3 regions of the Halorhodospira halophila SL1 genome follow, and region 2 is predicted to be linked to each of the others. Evidence: predicted binding sites of a transcription regulator. Region 2 holds the regulator's gene; each other region holds the start of a gene.
The links. Region 2 encodes sigma-54, which starts transcription at its own class of promoters, with help from an activator protein. Its sites were predicted from a motif close to TGGCANGNTNCNTGCTT; they were not measured.
Positions count from the first base shown of each region.

Region 1: a site for sigma-54 is predicted at 2,220-2,236, ahead of HHAL_RS07735 (PEP-CTERM sorting domain-containing protein). Genes of this name have one in related genera too.
Region 3: a site for sigma-54 is predicted at 1,973-1,989, ahead of glnA (glutamate--ammonia ligase). Genes of this name have one in related genera too.

Region 1 covers NC_008789.1:1,660,321-1,665,093, reverse strand. The annotation lists gene HHAL_RS07740 (PEP-CTERM sorting domain-containing protein) at 1-608, opposite strand, end outside; gene HHAL_RS07735 (PEP-CTERM sorting domain-containing protein) at 1,110-2,141, opposite strand; gene HHAL_RS07730 (tetratricopeptide repeat protein) at 2,517-4,773, shown strand, end outside.
Region 2 covers NC_008789.1:2,325,784-2,330,556, reverse strand. The annotation lists gene rapZ (RNase adapter RapZ) at 1-364, opposite strand, end outside; gene HHAL_RS10755 (HPr kinase/phosphorylase) at 361-882, opposite strand; gene HHAL_RS10750 (PTS sugar transporter subunit IIA) at 879-1,349, opposite strand; gene hpf (ribosome hibernation-promoting factor, HPF/YfiA family) at 1,394-1,720, opposite strand; gene HHAL_RS10740 (RNA polymerase factor sigma-54) at 1,761-3,227, opposite strand; gene lptB (LPS export ABC transporter ATP-binding protein) at 3,268-3,993, opposite strand; gene lptA (lipopolysaccharide transport periplasmic protein LptA) at 3,997-4,524, opposite strand; gene lptC (LPS export ABC transporter periplasmic protein LptC) at 4,511-4,773, opposite strand, start outside.
Region 3 covers NC_008789.1:1,720,763-1,725,535, reverse strand. The annotation lists gene HHAL_RS12690 (class I SAM-dependent methyltransferase) at 1-682, shown strand, start outside; gene rnhA (ribonuclease HI) at 679-1,128, shown strand; gene HHAL_RS07965 (HU family DNA-binding protein) at 1,209-1,484, shown strand; gene HHAL_RS07960 (hypothetical protein) at 1,497-1,829, shown strand; gene glnA (glutamate--ammonia ligase) at 2,048-3,463, shown strand; tRNA gene HHAL_RS07950 (tRNA-Met) at 3,609-3,685, shown strand; gene HHAL_RS13345 (hypothetical protein) at 3,766-3,966, shown strand; gene HHAL_RS07945 (hypothetical protein) at 4,017-4,773, opposite strand, start outside.

The DNA of each region.
Region 1 (4,773 bases), 670 kb from region 2:
GTTATGACCCTGGCGAGTGCATCGCCGTCTGTCAGCTCCATGGAAAGGACGTTCTCGCCGGTGCCAGCGGATTGCCACTCATCGCTGGTCGTGTCGAAATCTTCGCTGCTCCGAAGGGCGTCCGACCCGATTTGGCCGTCCCCGCCAAAGTAGAAATCGATGGTTCCGCTGTCGTAGTCCAGCTCGCCATCTTCACCGATAGTCCCGGTGATGTCGTCCCACCTCAAGGTCATATCCCGTTGACCAAGCCCTCGGAGTTCGTCGTCACCGATATCGAACGGATTGTAGGCGTCGATGCGTCCGAATCCGCGGTCCACGAAAGTCGATCCGACGTCGGGGATGTAAGTCCCACCCTGACCATCATCGTTCGGATCCTCGACCGGGATGCCCACCCCGCTGGTACCGAACTGCTGGGTGGCCGTTCGCAGTTCCCAGCCGAGGGAGTTGAGGGGTTCGGTCGGGCCCTCGTCGTAACCGTCGAACCCCGCCCCATCGGGGTCGACCGTAAAGTCCGTGCCGTGGGCGGGCGCGGCGACCAGGCCCAGCACCACCGCTGAGGATGCCGCGAGGCCTAGCATCGATTGCTTCTTCATTAGTTGGATCTTCATGGGTTGGGTCTCCTTCCTTCGTGTCCTTGGAGCGGTTACTGGAACCGGGGCCAAATGCGGCCTCGCCAGGACCGATGCATCGGGCGTGCCAGTGGTGGCAGGTGGTGAGCGAGGGCCGCGTGTGCGGCCCCTTGAGGGGGATGGCCCCGGGTGCGGGTGCCCTGCAGGCGGGCTTGGCCGGGGAGGGGCGTAAAGAAAGTCGACGGCGGTTCGGGCGCGGTTGCAGGGGCAATGGAGGGGACGGCTGCGCCACAGCCAGGTGCTGGGCCTTCGTCAGAGTGGTGCCGGCTGACCGGCGTGCGCCCGGTTGTCGCTGGGGGATCGGGCGGGGGCGCTGCCGCAGGGGGCGGCCCCAGCCGGGGACCTGTAAAGTCAAGTGAACGACCCGCTTGGGGTGGAGCACAGCCTAATCCGGGTGTCCGCCTTCGCTGGACCAGAAGAGCTGACGACTACCTGGATCAGGCCGTAACTCGGGCTAGGCCTTGGCGTGCCAGGCCCTGACTAAGCTGAAGCGGGCGTTCCGCTCTCGCCTCGCCGCCGGCGCAGGCCACCGGTGGTGGCGAGGGCGATCAGCACGAGCGACCCGCCCATGAGCACCAGCGTGCTCGGCTCGGGTACCTGGAAGTTCATTTTGCCTTCCCGGCCCCCGGCGTAGTGGGTGTAAAGCTCGACCTCGGAATCTTCTGCAACTGCAACACCGTTATCGCTGTACGCGTCCTCGTTGATGACCGTGCTTCTTTCTGTAGCGCCACCGGCCTCACCGAACGCCGTGATTAGTTGTAACCCGATGAGTTCTTCAAAGGCACGACCATCTGCGGTGGCCCAAAAGCCGTCCAGCGCATCAGTGACCTCAAAATCGAGGTCAAACTGGGTCGCTTCAATCCCCTGGAGGTTGCCGTCGTCGTCGAGCTCGAAACCACCCAGTGCGCTGCCGCCTGTCAGTTTCAACTCGAGGACTTTTTTGCCACTACCAGCCTGGTTCCAGATATCGTCGCCCGTGTGCCACGGCTCGGGGGTCTCCAGGTCTCGCAGCTCCTGATCGTCGTCTCCGGCAAAGAAGAACTCGATGGTCCCGCTGTCATAGATCAGAGACCGGCCATTACCTACCTCATCAACAGGCAGGTCATTATCGGCCTCGTCCAGTAGTTCCTGGGTCTCGAGCGCCTCGCCGGTCCGGCCTTTAATATTATTCCATCTGAGGGTCATGTCCCTTGCACCGATACTGCCCAGTTCCACATCCTCGCCGGTATCGAATGGGTTGTAGTCTTGGATGCGTCCGACGCCGCGGTCGATAAACGAAGACCCTCGATCCGGGACCCAGTTTTCGTTTTCGCTAGGCCCGAATTGCTGGGTTGCGGTTCGTAGTTCCCAGCTGAGCGAGTCAAGGGGGGCGGTTGCTCCCCCCTCGTAGCCATCAAAACCGTCGAATTCGCTGGGGTCGATGGTGAACTGAGTCGCATGGGCAGGCGTGGCGAGCACGCTGAGCATCACCGCCGAAGATGTCGCGAGACTTAGAATCGGTTGGGTCCTCATCGGTTGGGTCTCCTTTCCTTGGTTTCCTTGAAGTGGCTATTGACACTGAGCGCATGGGTGACGTTCGCCAGCGCGCTGATGCATCGGGCGTGCCAGTGGGGGTGCGCGGTGGGCGAGGGCGGCGCGTGCGGCCCGCAGATTTAGCCTGGTCTTCGGCGCCGGATGCCGGTGGGCGAGTGGGCAGCCATGGGTGTAAAGAAACTCAACGTCCGATCGCAGTCGTTGAGTGCCCCGGAGCCGATCAGCCGGGCGGGTATCACTGCAGGAAAAAACGCCTAGAGTTACGGGATAGGAGGTGGCCGGCCGCGTAGACCCCGGCTCGGTCGTTAGCTTGTGGCACACCCGGTCGGTGCGGCGCATAAAAGGAGGTGACTTGTGAGGAAAGGATCTGGGCTGAGAAGGGTACAGGGCGATCGGCCCCGCAATCCGTTGCTGGGGGCGGCGGCGTGGCCGCACGTCGCCGCCCTGGGGGTGTTCGCGCTTTGGATGGTTGGTTGTGAAGCGTGGCAAGGGTTGTCCGAAGAGGAGTATCTGGAGCGCGCGGCGGAGCAACTAGAGGCTGGGGAGTACCGTGCGGCGGTTCTTGACTATAGGAATGCCCTTCAAAAAGTAGAGACGCCCGAGACCCGCGGTCAGCTCGGGTTGGCGTACGCCGGCGATGGCGATACCGACGCAGCGATTAATCACCTCACCCGCGCGCTGGAGCAGGGGGCGGAGCCCAAGCGCTACGCCCCGACCCTCGCCCGCCTTTATCACGAGACAAGGCAACACGGCGAGCTGGTCGACTTCGAATACGAAGCGCTTGAGGGGGAGGCCAAGGCCCGGGTATTTGCCTACCGCGCAGTGGCGGCCTACCACCGGGGGGATGACGAAGCGGGTAGCGAGTTGTTGACGGCCGCGGTGAGCGAAGCAGCGGACCTTCCGGAGCTGGAGTTGGCAAAGGCCTTTGGTGCCCTCGTTGCCGGTGATCGGGCGCAAGCTGCGAGCCACCTGGAGGCCGCTGTGGCGCTCGATGAAGACTACTATCCGGCATGGACGCTTCGCGGCAGCCTGGCTGAGGTCGTTGGTGAAAGGCAGAGCGCACGGGAGGCCTTCGATCGAGCCGTCGATCTACGACCCGACTATGTGAGCGATCGTTTCTCGCGAGCGATGGTTCGGCTTCGCGAAGAAGACTTTGAAGGGGCCCGAGCTGACGCCGAGCAACTGGTCGAAGGGGCGCCGGGTTTTGCCGGCGGCTACTTCTTGATGGGGCTCGTAGAACTCGAGGGTGATTCCCCCGATGAAGCCCGAACGCAGTTCGAGGAAGCGCTGGCACGCCAACGGGAATATCGCCCGGCGCGCCCCTATCTCGCAGGGCTGGAGCTTGAGCGTGGGAACCTTGCCCAGGCCGAGCACCACCTGAATCGATACCACGCGAGTGGTCCGGGGTCTGTGACCAGCTACACCTTGCGGGCAAGGTTGTACATGGCGCAAGATCAGCCCGAGGAGGCGCGGGAGGTCCTCAGTGAGGCGCTCGCGGAACGGCCGGAATGGGTTTCTGAGCTGGGCGATCGGCTAGGTGCGCTCTATCTGGATACCGGCGATGTGGAGTCCGGTATCCAGACCCTGAGGCGTGTTTTGGACGCGCAACCCGATGCCCTGGAGACGCGCGAGGTGCTCGGAACGGCGCTGCTGCTGGCCGGAGACGAAGAGAAGGGCCTTGAGGAGTTAGAAGCCGTGGCGTCCGCTGATGGGGCCCTGCGTGCAGCGGATTTGACATTGGTGCAGGCTTATATCGAGGCTGGGCGTTTCGAGGCGGCGGCGGTCGCTGCTGAGCGGACCCAGGATAAGGCCCCGGAGGATCCCGTAGGATATAACCTCCGTGCCGCGGTCCTCCTGGGTCAAGGGGATCGCCCGGGGGCGCGGCGTGTGTTGCGAGAAGGGCTGGAGGCGGTTCCGGACAGTGCCGATCTGGCGATGAATCTTAGCAGCCTCGAGCGCGCCCGCGGTGAGGCCGAGGCGGGGATCGAAGTGCTTCGTGGGGTGCATCAAGCAGTACCCGATGAGCCGCGGGTGGCGATGCGGCTGGCTGAGTGGCTGATCCAGATGGATTCCGCAGCCGAGGGGCTGTCCGTGCTTGAGCAAACCCTGGAAGAACGTCCGGAGGATGCACAGTTTCTAGGCGAGGCCGCACGGATCTACGGCATGGCCGGTGAGGACCGAGAGGCGCGGAGGCTGCTCGAGCGCGCCACGGAGTTGGACCCGGATGCCGCCGACCTGCATTACCTGCTCGCGCTGGCGCGTGCGGCCGCGGGGGATGAGCAAGGGTCGGTGGAGGCCTTGGAGTCGGCGCTTTCGGCTGATCCCAGCCACTACTCGGCGGCCCATGCCCGGTCACGGCAGTTGGCTCGCCAGGGGCAAAGGGAGGAGGCTGAAGAGGTTTTCGCACCGGTGGCCGAAGCCAACCCGGATGCACCGGAGGTGCACGCCCATCAGGGTTGGTTGGCGTATCGCGATGGCCGGTTTGCGCGTGCGGCCGAGCATTATGGACACGCCCTCTCAGGTCGTATGGAGCGGTCCTGGGTGCTCGAGGGCTACACCGCCAAGCGCGCCGCAGATGACCTGGATGCCGGTATCGATCGTCTAAACGACT
Region 2 (4,773 bases):
CGGCCAGGGGCTGGTCGCCTTCGGCCAGCGGGTGGCGACGGCGCGTCTCGCTGTAACGGCGCATGAGGATGGAGTCCTCGGCGTAGAGGAACAGCACCTCCGTGGCGATGCCCTGCTCGCGCAGTGCAGTGAGGGTCTCCGGCAGGCATTGCAGGTCGTGGGGCGGGTTGCGTGCGTCCAGCCCCACGGCGAAGCGCTCTCCGGTGGGTGCGTCGCGGTTCTGGGCGTAGCGGGCCAGCTCGCCGATCAGGCTCACCGGCAGGTTGTCGATGCAGTAATAGCCGGCGTCTTCGAGGGTGTGCAGGGCGACACTCTTGCCCGACCCCGAGAGGCCGCTGACCACGATCAGGCGCAGCCCACTCATGCTGGCACCCCGCGGTCGCTGCGAGCGCCGTGGTGCGCAACGGACACTGCGGCCCGGCTGCTGGACGCGGCCTCGACCAGCGGGGCCAGTGGACGGCGGTGGCTGTCGGTCAGGGTGATCCGGGGGAGGCTTAGCTCCAGCAGCCGACGGTGGTCGCGCCGACCATGCAGGGCGGCTTCGGCTTCGGTGGTGCCGGGGGTCGGCTGCAGCTGGATGCACAGTGCCACGGCGGCCTCGTTGCGGAATGCCTCAGGGCCGTAGAGTTCCGTGACATCCACCAGGCCCAGGTCACGCAGGTGCAACAGCCCCCGCCCCTGTTGGGGGCCGGTGCCGAGCAGACGGTCCCCCTCGCGGCGCAGCTGCACGGCGTCATCGGCCACCAGCGCGTGGCCGCGGTCGAGCAGGGCCAGGGCCGTATCACTCTTGCCCGCGCCGCTGGGCCCCTCGAGCAGAACCCCGCGACCGTGGACGGTGACCAGCAGACCGGGGATGACCGGCCCGTGCGCGGCCGTTTTCACGACGGGTCGGCTTGTGACTGCCATTCCCGCAGGGCCACCTGCAGTTCCTCACCGTCCGAGGAGCGGCGCAGCCGTTCGCACAGGCTGCTGTCGCTGAACATCTCGGCGAGGCTGGCCAGGATCTGCAGGTGCTCGTCGGTGAAGTGTTCGGGTACGACCAGGGCGAACAGCAGGTCCACGGGTGCCTTGTCGAAGGCGTTGAACTCGATGCCCCGATCCAGCTGGATCAGGGCGCCGATGGCGCGGTCAATCCCGTCGATGCGGGCGTGGGGTACGGCTACGCCGTGCCCCAGGCCCGTGCTGCCCAGCCGCTCACGGGCCAGCAGTCGGTTGCTGATTTCTCGGGCGTCGAGGCCGTCGCCGCTGGCCCCGATCAGTTCGCCTATGCGCAGGAGTACCTGCTCCTTGTCCTCGATGCCGCTCTCGCAGCGAACACGTTCCGGCGTGATGAGTTGCTCGATGTCCATGGAGTGTCCGATCGGCTGGCCCGCTGAACCGCGTCCCGCCACCTTTACAGGCTGGCCTTGAGGGACGCGCCCTGCCGTCGCTGATCGACGGCCTTCTCTTTGTGTTTCAGGACCTGACGGTCAAGCTTGTCCACGAGCACGTCAATGGCTGCATAGAGGTCTTCCTCAATGGCATCGGCAAAGACGCGCCCGCCGCCACCCCCGATGTGGATGACCGACTCGGCCTTCTGCTGTCTCTTCTCCACCGAGAGGATCACCTCGGTATCGATGACGTGGTCGAAGTGGCGTTGAATGCGTTGCATCTTCTCGTTGACATGCGCCCGGAGAGCCGGGGTGATCTCGACATGATGTCCACTGAGCTTGATCTGCATACCGCCTCCTGAACCCCTGCGGCCGGCAGAGCCGGGCGCCTCAGCGCCTCCGGGCCTCCTTGCGCTCCGCCGACGATGCGATGGACAGGGACTCCCGGTATTTGGCGACCGTCCGACGCGCCACCTGGATCCCCTCCTCATGAAGGATACGCGCAATCGCGCTGTCACTCAGCGGTTTTGCCCGATCCTCTTCGGCAATCAGTCGGCGGATCCGTGCCCGGATCGCCGTTGCCGAAGCCTCTCCGCCGTCGCTGGTCTGCACGTGGCTTGAGAAGAAGTACTTGAACTCGAAGGTGCCCCGGGGCGTGTGCATGTACTTGCTGGTGGTGATGCGAGAGATGGTGGACTCGTGCATCTCCACCGCCTCGGCGATCTCGCGCAGGACCAGTGGTTGCATCGCCTCCTCGCCGTGGTCGAGGAAACCCTGTTGCCGTTCCACGATGGCGCTGGCCACTTTGAGCAAGGTCTCATTCCTGCTGCGCAGGCTCTTGATCAGCCAGCGCGCCTCTTGGAGGTGGTTGCGCAGACAGTGGTTGTCCGCGCTCCGGTCTGCCCTGCGGATCAGGCTGGCGTAATACGCGTTGACGCGCAAGCGGGGGGCGGTTTCGCTGTTGAGTTCGACCTGCCAGGCGCCGTCGCGGCGCACCACCAGAACGTCGGGGATGACGTAGTCGGGCGTGGTGTCGCTAATCTGCGAGCCGGGTCGGGGGTCGAGGCTCTGGATCAGGCCGAGGATGCTGCCGAGGGCCTCGTCGCTGACCCCCAGAGCCCGGCCCAGGTCGTCGTATCGCCGCTCGGCGATCAGCCCCAGGTGCTCGAGCAGGGCGTGGCGGGCCTCTTCCCGCCACGGGGTGTCTTCGGGCAGCTGCTCGAGCTGGACGCACAGCGCTTCCTGGGGATCGCGGGCGGCGACGCCGGTCGGGTCGAGTCGCTGGACGCGCTGCAGCACCGCTTCGAGCTCCTCGGCGTCAACCTGCTCATCCTCCGGGCACCCGGCCAGTAGGTCGTCGGTGCTCTGGGTCAGGTAGCCGTCGTCGCCGACGGCGTCGACGATGACCTCGGCGATGGAGCGCTCGCGCGCGGAGAACGCCTCCAGCTCGATCTGTGCATGCAGGTGCTGCTGCAGGCTGTCGGAGGCGGCCGGCCGGTTGTCCAGGGTGTCGCGTTGGGCCGCCTCGTCGCCCGGCGCGCTCAGCGCCGTGCTGCCGTCGTAGATGTCGTCCCAGGAGGTATCCAGCGGTAGGTCCTCGGGGATGTCGTCGCCGGCAGGGTCGCTGGCCGGGGCCTCGTCCTCACGGGCCTCTTGTTCCTGCTGCTCGTGTTGCTCCTGCTCCTGCTGCTCGAGCTCGCCTTCCTCGTCGAGCTCGAGCATGAAGTTCGACTCCAGGGCCTGCTGGATCTCGGTGCGCAGCTCCAGGCTGGAGAGTTGCAGCAACCGGATGGCCTGCTGCAGCTGGGGCGTCATGGTCAGCTGCTGGCCGATGCGTAGCTGCAGCGACTGCTTCATGGCCGTGTCCGTCGTGCTTGCAGCATCCGTATACCGTCGCTCACAGGCGGAAGTCCTCACCCAGATAGACCTCGCGGACCCGCGGGTTGGCGAGCACGCTTTCGGCGTCGCCAGCGGCCAGAACCTCGCCGTCGCTGAGGATGTACGCGCGCTGCACGATCCCCAGTGTCTCGCGCACGTTGTGATCGGTGATCAGTACGCCAATACCGCGCTGCGCCAGCTGGCGGACGATGCGCTGGATCTCGCCCACCGAGATCGGGTCGACCCCGGCAAACGGCTCGTCGAGCAGTATGAACCGGGGGGCTGCCGCCAGGGCGCGGGCGATCTCCACGCGCCGGCGTTCGCCGCCGGACAGGGCGATGCCCGGGGAGTCGCGGACGTGGGTCACCCCGAACTCCTCGAGCAGGCGATCCAGCTCCTGTTCCCGCTCGGCGCCGCCGAGGTCGCCGCGTAGCTGCAGGATGGCCCGTACGTTATCCGCCACGCTCAGTTTACGAAAGACCGAGGGTTCCTGCGGGAGGTATCCGATGCCGAGGCGGGCCCGGGCGTGGATGGGCAGCCGGGTGAGGTCGTCGCCCTCCAGGGTGATCCGCCCCTCGTCGGCCTGGACCAGTCCGACGACCATGTAGAAGCAGGTGGTCTTGCCGGCGCCGTTGGGCCCGAGCAGGCCGACGATCTCGCCGTTGGCCACTTCGAGCCCGGCGCCGTTGACCACAGTGCGACCGCGGTAGCGTTTGGTCAGCCCTTCCGCACGCAGCGTGACCACCGGTCAGTCCTCCTCGCGCCGGGTCGGGTACAGGATGGTCCGCGCCCGCTGCCCTTCAGCGCCACGGGCCTTCATGATCTGTCCCTCCAGGTCGACATCGATGGTCTCGGCGGTGACCTGGTCGTCTCCCTGCCAGAGGCGCGCATCGCCCTGGAAATGGGCGCGTTCGGGCCCGCGGGTGTAGTACTCCATCCGCTTCGCCTCGGCGTGGACCGGGCGGGGCTGGTTCTCCGGGTGGTCGCGGTAGGTGGCGGGCGTTCCGTCAACGTAGACGTGGCTGAGGTCGCCGTCCTCGTCGGTATAGACCTCCATGCGGTCGCCGGTGATGCGCATCTCGCCCCGGGTGAGCACGGCATCGCCCTCGTAGACGCTGACCCCGGCAACGGCGTCGACGTCCACACTGTCGGCCTCGAGTTCCACCGGCGCGTCCTCGCGCTGCTCCATCGCCGCCGCCGGTAGGGCGGCGATGGCGAGCAGCGCGGCGCCAAGAAGCCGCACCCGGGTGCGGCCCGTGGTCTCAATGCAGCCCATACTCCCCCCGGACATCGGCGTGCAGGCGCAGTCGGTCGGTTCGGTAATCCAGCGTCATGCCAGTGCCGCGCAGGGTGCCGGCCGGCTCGCGGGCGGTGACCGCCTCGGTGGTGCGGGCCTCGCCGGCGCGCAGATCTACCAGCAGGTTGCGGGTGGCGATATCCAGCGCTGGGCGTGTGCCCTGGGCCGGACGGTGAATATCCACTTCGTCGAACAGGCGGACCTCCGCGCCCTCGCGCTCGGCGATGC
Region 3 (4,773 bases), 610 kb from region 2:
CCGTGCCGAACAAAGCGCGGTGGCCGATTCCCTGGCGCACTTGGGGATTGGGGACGTGCTATGTCTGGGCCCGGTGGCCGCTCCCCTGCCCTTGGCACCGACCGTTCGCCAGTGGCGGGTCGGAGCTGGACGGGACCTTGTGGCGGCCCCGCAGCAGCTGCCTTTCCGCGGTCAGAGCATCGATGCCCTGATCCTCAGCCACGTCCTTGAGTTCAATGCGGAGCCGGGGGCCGTGTTATCCGAGGCCTATCAGGTGTTGGCTCCGGAAGGCCGACTGATGGTCCTGACCTTCAACCCCCTGGGGCTGTGGGGGGCACGTCGGTTGTGGGGGCGGTGGCGCTCGGCCCCGGTACCCTGGGGCGGCCGCCAGTGGCTTGCCTCCACCGTCGGGGTGCATCTGCGACGCTGCGGCTTTGAGACCGTGGCTCGGCACGATCTCTGTTTTCGGCCACCTATCCAGGGAGAGCGCCTGCAAAAGCGTCTGGATCCATGGGAGGATAGGCTCCGCCGGCTCGGCCGCTTCGCCGCCGGCGTACAGATCACCGTAGCGATCCGGCGTGAGCCAGGGTCACTGCGAGGGAAAACCCGGGTCGAGCGCTTAGGTCGAGGCGTCCCCGTCGGGGCTGCGCACCCGGTGGGCCGGATCTGCGCGCAGGCCCAGAAGCGAGGAGGTAGTGCGTGACCGAGCAGCGCGGCGTGGTGGAGGCATTCACGGATGGGGCCTGTCGAGGTAATCCGGGCCCCGGAGGGTGGGGCGTGCTGCTACGCTACGGCGAGCATGAGCGAGAGCTCTACGGTGGGGAGCCGGAGACCACCAACAACCGCATGGAACTAACCGCGGCGATCCGCGCCCTGGAGGCCTTGGATCGGCCCTGCCGGGTGGTGCTGACCACCGACTCCCAGTACGTACGTCGCGGGATCACCGAGTGGCTGGAGGGCTGGAAGCGCCGGGGCTGGCGCACCGCATCGCGCAAGCCGGTGCTCAACCAGGACCTGTGGCAACGGCTCGATGAGCTGGCCGCGTACCACCAGGTCGACTGGCACTGGGTGCGTGGCCACGCCGGTCATGCGGAGAATGAGCGTGCCGATGCTCTGGCCAACCAGGGGATCGACGAGCTGGTTGCCTAGGCTCGCTGCCCGTCCCTGGCGGGCCTGGGATAGAATCGGGACGGCCAACCTAGAACCTGAAACAAATCGGAGAGTAGCGCATGAACAAAGCCGATCTGGCTGAAAAGGTCGCAGCCGAAACCGGGGTCTCCAAGCGTGTCGCAACGGACGCGGTGAGTGCTGTTTTCACGGGCATCGAGGAGAGCCTGGCCAGCGGGGAGGATGTCTCGATCCCCGGTTTTGGCAAGTTTGCCGTGGTCGCCCGCCCCGAGCGGCAGGGCCGCAACCCGCAGACGGGCGAACTGATCGACATTCCCGCCGGCATGAACGTCCGGTTCAAGCCGGGCGCGCCGCTCAAGCGCTCCGTGGATCAGTAGCAGGAGGCTGCCATGTTCCGTCGGCTGCGTAGTTGGGTCGGGGTCGGGATCCTGGGTGGCACAGGCGCCCTGATAGCGGGGTGTGGCGGCGGCGACGCCGGCACCCTGGCGGCCGACTACTGCGACTACATTCGTCACGCCGACGACATGAGCTTCGAGGAGCAGCAGGAGACTATCACGGCACTCGACGAGCGTTACCAGCGCAAGGGCATCCGGGAGAGCAGCATTCGCGTGGCGATCCAGCGCGAGTGTCCGGACGCCCTCGCCGAGCATGATGTCCGCATGCTTGGCCTGCTCGGTGAGACGCTGCGCGAGATGCGTGACGAGCTGCAGGAGCTGCGATAGCCCCGGCCCCGGGAAGCGGATCCTCCCGGGGTCGCACCGTGTTAGTGCGAACGCGCTCCCGGCTGCATCAATATGGTGCGCCCAGCCCCCGATGTGTGCCGCTGCACCATCGTAAGACCCCGTCTAGCCGAAATCCCAGAAGCTGGCACAGGGATTGCTACCACCTCCGTGAGCCCCGACTGGGGAACATTGATTAGCCGTTTCGGAGGTGGAACCCCATGGCTGCAACCGGTAAGGACGTACTCAAGCTCATCAAGGATGAGGACGTGAAGTTCGTCGACCTGCGCTTCACCGACACGCGCGGGAAAGAGATGCACGTAACCCTGCCCGTCTCCCAGGTCGATGAGGACCTGTTCGAGCACGGCAAGATGTTCGACGGCTCTTCCATCGACGGCTGGAAGGGGATCCAGGAGTCGGACATGATCATGCTCCCGGATGCCGAGAGCGCCGTCCTCGACCCCTTCACCGATGAGCCGACCCTCAAGCTGGTCTGTGACATCCTCGAGCCGAGCACTCTGCAGGGCTACGACCGCGATCCGCGCTCGGCCGCCAAGCGGGCCGAGGCGTATCTGGCCTCCACGGGTATTGGAGATAGTGCCCTGTTCGGTCCCGAGCCGGAGTTCTTCGTCTTCGACGACGTCCGCTGGGGCGCCGACATGAGCGGCTGCTTCTATAAGGTGGACTCCGAGGAGGCCGGCTGGAACTCCGAGCGGGTCTACCCAGACGGTAATATCGGTCACCGCCCCGGCGTGAAGGGCGGCTACTTCCCGGTCCCGCCGGTGGATTCGCTGCACAACATCCGCGGCGCCATGTGTCAGGCCCTGGCCGATATGGGCCTAGAGCCGGAGGTCCACCACCACGAGGTGGCCACTGCCGGTCAGGGGGAGATCGGTACCGCGGCCCGTACCCTGGTCAAGAAGGCCGACGAGCTGCAGACGCTCAAGTACTGCGTGCACAACGTCGCCCACGCCTACGGCAAGACCGCCACCTTTATGCCCAAGCCGCTAGTGGGCGACAACGGCAACGGCATGCACGTGCACCAGTCGGTCTCCAAAGGCGGCAACAATATCTTCACCGGGGACCAGTACGGCGGGCTCTCCGAGGAGGCGCTCTACTACATCGGCGGCATCATCAAGCACGCCAAGGCGATCAACGCCTTCGCCAACGCCTCCACCAACAGCTACAAGCGCCTGGTGCCCGGCTTCGAGGCGCCGGTGCTGCTCGCCTACTCGGCGCGCAATCGCTCCGCCTCGGTGCGGGTGCCCTATGTGGCCAACCCCAAGGCGCGGCGGATCGAGGTCCGCTTCCCGGACTCCACCGGCAACCCGTACCTGACCTTCGCCGCTATGCTGATGGCCGGTCTCGACGGCATCCGCAACAAGATCCACCCCGGCGAGGCGATGGACAAGGACCTCTACGACCTGCCGCCGGAGGAGGAGAAGGAGATCCCCAAGGTCGCCTTCCAGCTCGACGAGGCGCTCGAGGCCCTGGACAACGACCGCGAGTTCCTCAAGCAGGGCGGGGTCTTCTCCGACGACCTGATCGACGCCTACATCGAACTGAAGATGGAGGAGGTCACCCGCCTTCGCATGACCACCCATCCGGTGGAGTTCGACCTGTATTACAGCGTCTGACCTTGGTGCCTCGGCTGGGGCGGGGGTTCCCCCCCGCCCCAGCGGCTCCATTCTGGTCGGATCGCCCGACGGCAACCAACGTTCCGCTCCGCGTCAGGATGAATTGACGCCAAGCGACTGGGTGCATAAAATGCGCGCCAACAGTTGCGGGGTGGAGCAGTCAGGTAGCTCGTCGGGCTCATAACCCGAAGGTCGCAGGTTCAAATCCTGCCCCCGCTACCAAATTCGAGCCGAGCCCCCGCTCAGCGTGCACGTCAGTGTCCGCCGACGGGGGTTTTTTCGTTTTAGGGAGCGCGTATCCGATGGCGGAATCTGCTGCGAGACGGGGATCGGTGCCCACCTGGCTGATGGTGGTTGCCTATCTGAGCGCCGTGCTGCTGCCCACCCTGGGGTTGCTGCTCGGCATGTACCTGGGCTATCGCCGGGTGCTGCTCCACGCTTTCCTGGTGGTTGGTTTGAGCACCATCATCGGCTTCGTGTGGTACCCGATGGTCTTCGGCTAGAGATCGGTCACCCTGAGGCCACCGCCCAAAACGGTGGCCTCACTCGGTGGCTAATAGAGCACCAAGTCCTGCCCCCAGCCGCCGAAGACCTCCAGCACATCCTCCAGCTCTTCGTCGATCCGCTCCTCCAGGCCGCTCTGGCTACCGAAGGCCTCTCGGACTACGTCTGGGCAGGTGACGATCTCGTAGGGGAAGCTCCCTTCTCCGGGGCGGCCGAAGTAGAGGGAGACCCCTTCCAGGTCCCCGTCGAGGAACTCGATGTAGTCCAGCGTATCCAGCTCATCCAGGTAGAACCGGTAACTGTGCTCCGACCACACCACGTATCCTCGCTCCCAGTCGTCCTGGGGGGTGGGTGGTGGTGCGGCGGCGCCGGCCAGGTTCGGGTTCTTTAGCTGGCGCAGATACTGGCGGAGGGCGCGTAGATCACCGAGCCGGACCTCGCGGTCGCAGGTCTCGCGCAGAGCGCGGAAGTAGCCGGTCGCTGCCTGGTTGATGAGCGCCGCTACGATCAGCAGGCGGCGATAATCGGGCACATCGGGGTCAATCACCTCCAGGTCGCCGCGTGCCCCCAGGACATCACCGAAGATCGGGTCCATGAGCTGGTGCAGGGTGTAGCCCCAGAGGACGATGGCTCCGATCGTCAGGCCCAGCAGCGCGACCCCGACCGCCTCTGCACTGGCGTTCATGAACTCAGCGATCTGGGGCTCGTGGCGCGTTGCCAGCACCAGGACGGCGGCAACCCCCAGCGCGCCAAGGAACAGCAGCGTACGCTCCCGGGCCCGGAAGCGCATGCGCTCCTGGAACGCC